DNA from 2 places in the Vreelandella neptunia genome. Region 1 is predicted to be linked to the other one. Evidence: predicted binding sites of a transcription regulator. Region 1 holds the regulator's gene; the other holds the start of a gene.

Region 1 (4,412 bases):
CTATTTTCTTCAACAAGCTCATCTTCGCCATACTCAGCATCATCTGAGTGGCTGCTTGATTGAGGATCCATGTCGCTAACGTCATCGCCTTCGTCATGGGTTAAATCATTCGTCATATCTGTATCATTGCTGTTTGAGCTGCCTACACCTTGTGGATCCATTGGCTGCTCATCAGCTGTAATACCCTGATTTTCGTCAATCGCCGAATTTTCATCGGTTTGTGCAAAAGCTAATGGACTTGCCATCAGACCAAAAGAAACACCTAGAATGCCAGCTTTCTTGAGAAATTCCTTGGACATCATATTCCACCTCCGATCGCTGTTTGTTACCGCTTAGTCAAGAAAGAAGGGCTAACCAGTAGCCAGCATTTCCTGCGGTCGTCTTTCTTAACTTTATTGCTGCATTCGGTATGCCAAAAAAACATAAAATAAAATAAAAACATCAAAAATCAATAACTTGAATTCAACTTGAAAGCATTTTCAAAAATCTACCCAGCTAAAATATGACGCTAAAAACTGTGTAGAAATGACACATGAGCAAGGTTTTACCAATCTTGCATGCCAATATTGCACACTTCTACAAATATTGTGCGGCGGAACATTTGGCTACATCAAACAAGACGCGAGGGGGGGAAGGCGCAGCGAAACAACGCCCCTTTACCGGGGAGGGATTCAATTTGCAGTTGCGCATCATGACGCAACAGTACGTGCTTAACGATGGCTAAGCCTAAACCTGTGCCGCCCGTTGCAGTACTGCGCCCCTTATCGACTCGGTAAAAGCGTTCGGTTAAGCGGGGAATATGCACAGGATCAATCCCCTCTCCGTTATCTTCCACATCAATACAGCCACCGCCAGTAGCGCTAGCTTTCCAGCGCAGGGTGATTTGGCTGCCTGCTGGTGTGTAGCGAACCGCATTAAAGGCAAGGTTAGAGACGGCGCTACGAATTTCCTGCTCACTGCCTAGCAGCCGCGCATCGCTCTCAAGTGCGACGGTGATGGTATGGCGTTGATGCGATAAGGCTAGTGCGTCAGCACACACGCTTTGCAGTAAAGGCTCAAGTGACAGCGGATGATGATCTTGCCCACCTTGGTCAATCTCCAAACGCGAGAGCAGCAATAAATCGTTGACCAGATTCTGCATCCGCTGGGTCTGCTCCTGCATTTGCTGGACACTGCGACCCAATCGCGGCGGAAGCTGATCGGCGATATCACTGTAGGTTTCCAAATAACCTGATAGAACGGTCAGAGGGGTGCGCAGCTCGTGGGAGACGTTGGCGACAAAGTCGCGCCGCATCTGCTCTAGGCGATGCAAGCGGGTGATATCGCGCGCCATCACCAAGCGTTCGTCGTCACCATAGAGAGTAATTTGATATTGCAGGATTCGCCGTTCATCAATCGGCGAAGTGAGCGTTAACGGCTCACTGTAATTACGCGCATTAAAGTAGCTGATAAAGCTTGGGTCGCGCAGCAGGTTAGTAATGTGTTGACCACGATCATGGGCCGTTTGTAGCCCCAGCATGGCGGTAGCAGCACTGTTCCACCACTCCAGGTCGCCGTGGCGGTCAAGCATAACCACGCTGTCACGCATCGCTTCAGACGACTCTTGAATACGCGCCAGAGTAGCGCGCAGACGGCTTTGGGTAATGCGCTGGCTTTTTTGATAGCGGTATAAACGATCGAATAGCTCGCCCCACATTCCACTGGCGGCAGGGGGTTCATCGTGAGGGTTAAGCGTGAGCCACAGGTAAAGCTCGCGCAACTGTCGTAGGTGGTAAAACAGGCATAGCGCAAGCCCTGCCGCGAGCCCCAGCCCGGCCGAACCCAACAGCCAGCCTAAGCAGGTGCCCAGCGTGGCCAGCCACGCTATTCGCCACAGCTCACGACTCCATAAACGCACATTTACACCCGTGCAGAGAAACGGTAACCGGTACCCCGAACCGTTTGAATCAGGTTTTGATGCACCTCGCCCAGGGCTTTACGCAAACGGCGAATATGCACATCAACTGTGCGCTCTTCGACATACACATTCCCCCCCCACACTTGGTCAAGCAGCTGGCTGCGTGTGTAAGCGCGCTCTTGGTGGGTCATAAAAAACTGTAGCAGCCGGTACTCGGTAGGGCCCATTTCCAGCGCTTTGCCGTGGGCGCTGACCCGGTGGCTCACCGGATCAAGCAGCAGGCCGTTAATCTCAATGGGATCTTCAACGCCACGTGGCGTCGCACGACGCAGCACCGCTTTTAGTCGCGCCACCAATTCCCGGGGAGAAAAAGGCTTGGTGATATAGTCATCTGCACCAGCTTCAAGCCCTTGAATTTTATTATCCTCTTCGCCTTTGGCGGTGAGCATAATAATGGGAATTTCGGCGGTGGCTTCTTCGCGCTTTAAACGTCTTGCCAGCTCAATACCACTAGTGCCGGGCATCATCCAGTCCAGCAGCAGTAAATCGGGTTGGTGGTCGACCACCATAGCATGAGCATCCTGGGCGTTATCCGCTTCGAGCACGCGATAGTCAGCCATTTCCAGCGCTACCGCGATCATCTCGCGAATCGATGATTCATCATCGACAATCAGAACGGTCTTGGCGGTCATACCAGAGCCTCACGGTGTCCAAAGAAAACTTGCTCAAAGATAAACAGTTCAATGACATGTCAGTGACGATAACACCATGACTTGATGACAGTTACATGACAACCGCCGCGATTAACCAGCCACAGGCCACCAACTTAGCGCAATACCGGCAAAAATCAGCAGTCCCGACCAGTGATTATTGAGAAAAGCCTGGAAGCAGGGATCCCGCTCCTGGTCGCGAATCAAGCGCTGCTGATGCAGAAAAGTCGCCGCCATTGCCGCAAGCCCTAGCCAGAAGAAACCACCTAAACCAACCCGCCAGCCTACCCAGGCCAGCAATCCCAGGGTGGCTACCTGGAGTAAGCCAATCATCAAACGATCCGCATTTCCAAACAGCACGGCCGTTGATTTAATGCCAATTTTTAAATCATCGTCGCGATCGACCATGGCGTACTGGGTATCGTAGGCCACTGTCCAGCATACATTAGCGCAGAATAGCAGCCATGCCTCCAACGGCACGTGGCCCAACACGGCGCCAAACGCCATCGGAATCGCCCAAGAAAACGCAGCGCCCAGCACCACCTGAGGAAAGTGGGTATAGCGCTTCATAAACGGATAAATAATCGCCAGCAGCACACCGCCCAGCGAGAGCAGCACCGTAAACCAGTTGGTCAGTAGTACCAGAATAAACGCAGCGGCCACCAGGGCGATAAACAGTAGCTGGGCTTCGGTTTCGCTGATACGGCCTGTCGCTAGCGGACGATGTTTTGTGCGTTTCACATGCCCGTCAAAGTGGCGATCTGCATAGTCATTGACCACGCAGCCCGCGGCACGCATCACATAAACGCCGGCCACAAAAATCAGCAGCACATTTCGTCCTGGTACACCTTCCGCAGCCACCCAAAGGGCCCACAGCGTCGGCCACATCAAAAGCCATGTGCCTATCGGCCGATTCAAGCGCATCAGCTGTAAAAAATCTGCCACGCGAGCCCATCCCTTCGGCCGCAACAGTGAACGATCCATGCTTACCTCACGAAGAATAAGATGCAGGCGCTAGCCTAGCGCGAAGGCAGGCCAAGATCATCTGCCATCGCACCCAAAAAATACTCTTGCACTAATAACGACAGGCCGCCGTGATAAAAGACGGAGCGCCTTCCCCAGGCACAACTCCCATCGATACCATTCACGCTAATAAAATGCGGGGGTTGCTTCGTCGCTTCCAAAGGCCCGCGAACTAAACCTGGCTGTCGAAATAGCCAACTGCCTAGCGAGCGCTCACCCAAACTCTCCAAACGCTGGCCCTTTAGCTGCGTGAGGGGGGCGACCGAGCGAGCCACTACCCACGGCGTTTCATCCAAGCACAGCGCCACTTCCCGCAGCCAAGCGTAGCGCTTGGCGCCAATGCCCAGCGCCTGAGCCTCATCCTGGCGCGGCCAGCCGACGCCCTGATGTAGCAACCGTACTCGAAACGGCTTCTCTCCACCCGCGACCATTAAGCGGGCGGTTAACGAGTCGGTGGAGGCGACCCACTGCCACCAGGAAGCACTCATCGCAGGCCGCGCCGCATCAATCGGGCGCCAGCGGGAAAATAGAGGATTTTGCCGAAAAGCAGCAGCCGTCACCGAGTTCTCCAGGGCAATTAACGGGTTGGCTAGTGTAACATGAGCACTGAAAGGCTTTTGTTTCAGCGACTTTTTTAACGACTCGGTTTAGCGCCTCTTTTTTCGCACCCTTTTTTAGCAACTTTTTTTGGTGTCTGCATGCCCGCCACCCAAACACAGAAAACGTCCTCTCACGCTGCGCTGGTGATTATTGGCACTGGCATGGCAGGGGTTGGCCTTGCC
Region 2 (4,412 bases), 740 kb from region 1:
AAGCAAGGCGAAAGCGCGGTGACACTTGGTCGTGGATGCTATCAGCGCCGTTTTGGCCGCTGGCGTCGTAACGGTCATAGCGGGCTCCCAAGCCAACGTCAAACTGCCCGGCGCCGCCATCGGTTAGATAGCGTCCTGCGGTGAGGGTGGTGTCGAGATAGGCTGCCTGGGTGTCGATATCGGCTTTAGGGAAGCCATTCGCTTCGCCATCTGGCCGTTGGCGTGCCTGCTCCAGCTCGGCGCCGAACACCAGCGTTTGCGAGAGCCAGCCGTGATCCATGGTGTGGAAACCGTCGCTCTGGAGACCGACCCGCTCTAAGGTGCGGTTGGCCTGGGGCTCATCGATATCCTGCTGGCTAAAGGTCAGCTGCGAAGTGACTTCGGTGGCAGCGCTGGGCTGCCAGCGGTGGCCCAACTGGACGTTGTTGCTTTCCACATCGCGATCGCGCAGCGGATTGCTGGCATCGGTGGAAAGCTGCTGTGGGTTGGCGGGCTGGGTGGCGCGTTCGTCGTAGTGCTGCCAGCTCATAAATAGCCGCTGATCGTCGCTTGGCTCCCAACCGCCTTTTAGCAGCAGGCTATTGAGCGTTGCATCCTCTTCGGCTTCATCGCCCCCGGCGCGGCGAATATCACCGGATTCACTGCGACCGATTGAAAAGAGACCATCCACCTGGCCATTGGCGGTATCGCGGCGGCCAAAGGCCGTCAGGCTGCCCCGCAGCTCATCGCTGGCAGTGGTGCCGCCTACCGATAGGCGTACGCCGCTATCTTCGCCGGGAGCAAGCAGGTCGTTGGCATCCACACTGGTGAAGCTGACCACTCCGCCCATGGCATTGCTGCCGTAAAGGCTGGAGAGCGCACCGCGCGCTATCTGTACTTCTTGAATCAAGCCAGGGTCGAGGAAGAAGTTACCGATATGACCGGTGGAGATATCCTGGCGTACCCCGTCTAATCGCACCAGCACACCTTTACTGCCAAAACCGCGCATACTTAAGGTCTGGCCATTTCGACGCCCTTGTCCAGCCACATGCAGGCCGGGTTGGCGGCTAAGTACGTCTTCGACCCGGCTGGCGGTGGCCAGCACCGCATCATCGCGATCAATAATATCGATAATTAGCGGCGCCTGTGAAAGATCCGTAGGCGCCCGGGTGCCGGTGACCGTCACAGGGTTAAGCTCGGCGTCGTCTGCTTGGGCGGCGAGTAGTGGGAGCAGCGTTAAACAGAGGCCACTAAAGGTGCGTGTATGTTTCATGAGCCAGAGAGTTCCAACAGGGATAAGTGGAAGAGGTCGCTGGCTGGGTGCGATGGGCTACCTGGCTGGCTTTGCTTTTTAGAATCAATAAGTTAATTAGGTATTTAGATGTTTAAGGGCGTTAGGCGTTAAGGATTAACTTGCCGTTTTTAGTACGGCGCAACACATAGCGGCGCTGTTCATGGTGAATAACCAACTGGCCTGAGTTACCAAGTAATTCTTTGCTATTCACCTCGTGGGGCGTCGAGGCCGACGTATCTCCCTGGCCAGTGCCCTTGGCGGGTAACTGCATGAGAGAGTAACTCCTGTGTTAATGATAACTATTAGCGTTAATTTAGCAGAGTTGCAGACATCCCTCAATAGGGTTTGGGGAGTAAAAGTGGCTAGCATTCGACTGTTCTTCATCTAAATGCAGGCATGCCGTCATCTTGCTGTCATTAAGCTTCTTTAGTGTCTCCTAACGTTTAATCGTTGACTTACAAACGATCAGGGGGAGACCAAAATGAGTAAAGAGATCGAAGATCATCGCCTGTTTAACCACAGCGGCAATCAACCTTTTGCGGAAGTATTGGCGCGCCATGTGTCACGGCGCGACGTGATGCGCGGTGGTTTGAGCATGGCGGCTGCCTCGATGCTTAGCTTTGGCGGTGCTGCTCAAGCGCTTGCCGCAAGCGGCGCCCAAAAAACACCCCTGACACTGGCGTTTGAAGCGGTTAAAGGGTCACGCACCGATGCCGTGGTGGTGCCGGAAGGTTACGTGGCCCAGGTCCTGGTGCCGTGGGGCACGCCGCTGAACCAAAATATTACCTGGCAGCCCGAACAGCCAATGACCGCTGAGCGTCAGGCGGAGAGTGTGGGCATGCACCATGACGGCATGGCCGGTTTTGCCCTGGATACCGACAACGCCTCGCGTCGTTTCGTGCTGGCGCTCAACAATGAATATATCGACCAAGCAGCGCTATGGGCGCCTCAAGGTGGCCCCACTAATGCGGATGAGGGTCAGCGGCCAGCAGAGGAGTCGCGCACCGAAATCAACGCTCACGGTGTTACCCTTGTTGAGGTCGAAAAGAACGCCAGCGGCCAATGGGCGCACGTGCCAGGGTCGCGCTATAACCGTCGCCTCACCAGCGCGACGGTGATGGAACTTTCCGGGCCAGTGGCGGGCAGTGACTACGTCAAAACCCGCTTTTCGCCTGAGGGTACCCAAACCCGTGGTACCAACAATAACTGTGGTAACGGGGTAACGCCCTGGGGCACCTATATTGCCTGTGAAGAGAACTGGCCCGATATCTTTGTGAACCGCGGTGAACGCTTCCAGGACGATGCCCGGATTGGTATTCCCACCGATAAAAGCCGCTATGGTTGGGATACTTCGGCAGGTGATGCCTCTGAACAGAATGACGAATTTGCTCGCTTCGATATTACCCCGCGCGGCGAGCGTGCTGAAAATGATTACCGCAACGAAGCACGCACGTTCGGCTACCAGGTGGAAGTTGATCCCTATAGTGATGCATTGGCGGTTAAGCGTACGGCACTCGGGCGTTTCCGTCATGAAGGGTGTTGGTTAGGCAAGCTGGAAGCCGGTCAGCCAGTGGTTTACTACTCAGGGCACGATGCCCGCAACGAGTACGTATATAAATATGTCTCTGATGCCGCCTGGGATCCCGCCGATGCCAACCGCCCAGGTGAAGAGTACGATCGTCTTGCCATTGGCAACAAATATTTGGATAACGGCACCCTCTATGTGGCCCGTTTCCACGCTGACGGCAGCGGCGAATGGCTGCCGCTAACGCCTAGCACCCAAACGCGCGATGGTCGCACACTGGCGGCGGCGTTGGGGCTAGCCGACGATGATGCGGCAGGTATCATCATCAACACCTGCGATGCAGCGGATTTGCTGGGTGCCACGCCAATGGATCGCCCTGAGTGGGCTTCCGTCGATCCTGCATCCGGTGAGGTGTATCTCACCCTCACCAATAACACGCAGCGTACCGCTGAAGAGACATCCCCAACTTATACTAATGACGGTGAGCGTCTGGAACAGGTAGGTGTTGGTTACGATTTAGCGCCTACCAATGCCGCCAACCCTCGCGCTAATAACGAAGCGGGGCATATTATCCGCTGGCGCGAAAGCCGGCTCCCGAATGCCTTCACTTGGGAGGTGTTTGTGTTCGGCGCTGCCGCTGACGATGCAGATAACCACTCAGGCCTGACAGAAATGAATCAGTTCGCCAGCCCCGACGGACTCTGGTTCGACGAGCGAGAAGACGGTCAGGGTATCCTCTGGATCCAGACCGATAATGGTTATGATGGGGTGACCGAGTACACCAACGATCAGTTGCTTGCCGTGGTACCTAATGGGCTAGACGACATCCAGGGAACCGGCCCGGTGATTAACCGCAGCAACCAGCAGCAGCTTAAGCGCTTTGCGGTGGGGCCGAACGGCTGTGAAGTGACGGGTATCTTTGCCACGCCGGATAAAACCGCGCTGTTCATTAACATTCAGCACCCCGGTAACTGGCCAGCCGATGGTAGCGAGCTTGTGCAAGATGCCACCGTTGCGGCCAGCGGACAAGTACGCCCGCGGGCCTCGACCGTTGTTATTCAGAAGCGCGATGGCGGGCCAATTGGGGTTTAAAATTACGCGCTGAGTGCAAAGCGCTGCCGCTATTAAGACGCCGCTATGTCAAAGCTTCGAACCTCTCTCGGGTTCGAAGCTTTTTTATTCCAGGCTGGGTGAGCCTGACACTTTTTCTGTCGGGCTTCTAACGCCTGAATGGCATTTGACCCTTAATGGCAGTTGTATCGGCCCGTACCTGGGCCGATCTCCTGGCAAGTTACTGTTCTGAGTTCGGCAGGATAAGGGCGTCATCATCAACGTTAAGCACGTAGTCGCCGTTGGTCGGTGCGCTCAGCTTAGGTTTTCCCGATGGTTGGCTGACGATAGCTGACTGATAATCGTCGGTCTGAACAAAGCCCTGCATGTTGGCAGGCACCGAGTCGGGGATGATGAGCTGATAGTTGCCTGCGTCAGCGCCGGTCAATGAAGCATCAACCAGCACACGGTTCTCGCCCGGTGTGAGGCCCGCGAACAGGCCACTGAGCTGAAGCTCTACGTCGTCGCCACTGATGGTGCCGTTAAGCACACCTTCCAACACCG

The links. The regulator PhoB, encoded in region 1, activates phosphate uptake and scavenging genes when phosphate is short. The targets are predictions, from matches to a motif close to TGTCATANNNNTGTCANA.
Region 2: SR894_RS18695 (PhoX family protein) is a predicted target of PhoB. The motif match lies at 1,674-1,691, and genes of this name have one in related genera.

The regions. Positions count from the first base shown of each region.
Region 1 covers NZ_CP140255.1:4,768,908-4,773,319, forward strand. Annotated here, with positions in the region: gene SR894_RS22040 (hypothetical protein) at 1-302, opposite strand, end outside; gene phoR (phosphate regulon sensor histidine kinase PhoR) at 611-1,897, opposite strand; gene phoB (phosphate regulon transcriptional regulator PhoB) at 1,900-2,589, opposite strand; gene ubiA (4-hydroxybenzoate octaprenyltransferase) at 2,701-3,591, opposite strand; gene SR894_RS22060 (chorismate--pyruvate lyase family protein) at 3,627-4,190, opposite strand; gene SR894_RS22065 (NAD(P)/FAD-dependent oxidoreductase) at 4,329-4,412, shown strand, end outside.
Region 2 covers NZ_CP140255.1:4,033,750-4,038,161, reverse strand. Annotated here, with positions in the region: gene SR894_RS18705 (TonB-dependent receptor domain-containing protein) at 1-1,252, opposite strand, end outside; gene hemP (hemin uptake protein HemP) at 1,374-1,544, opposite strand; gene SR894_RS18695 (PhoX family protein) at 1,755-3,890, shown strand; gene SR894_RS18690 (two-partner secretion domain-containing protein) at 4,090-4,412, opposite strand, start outside.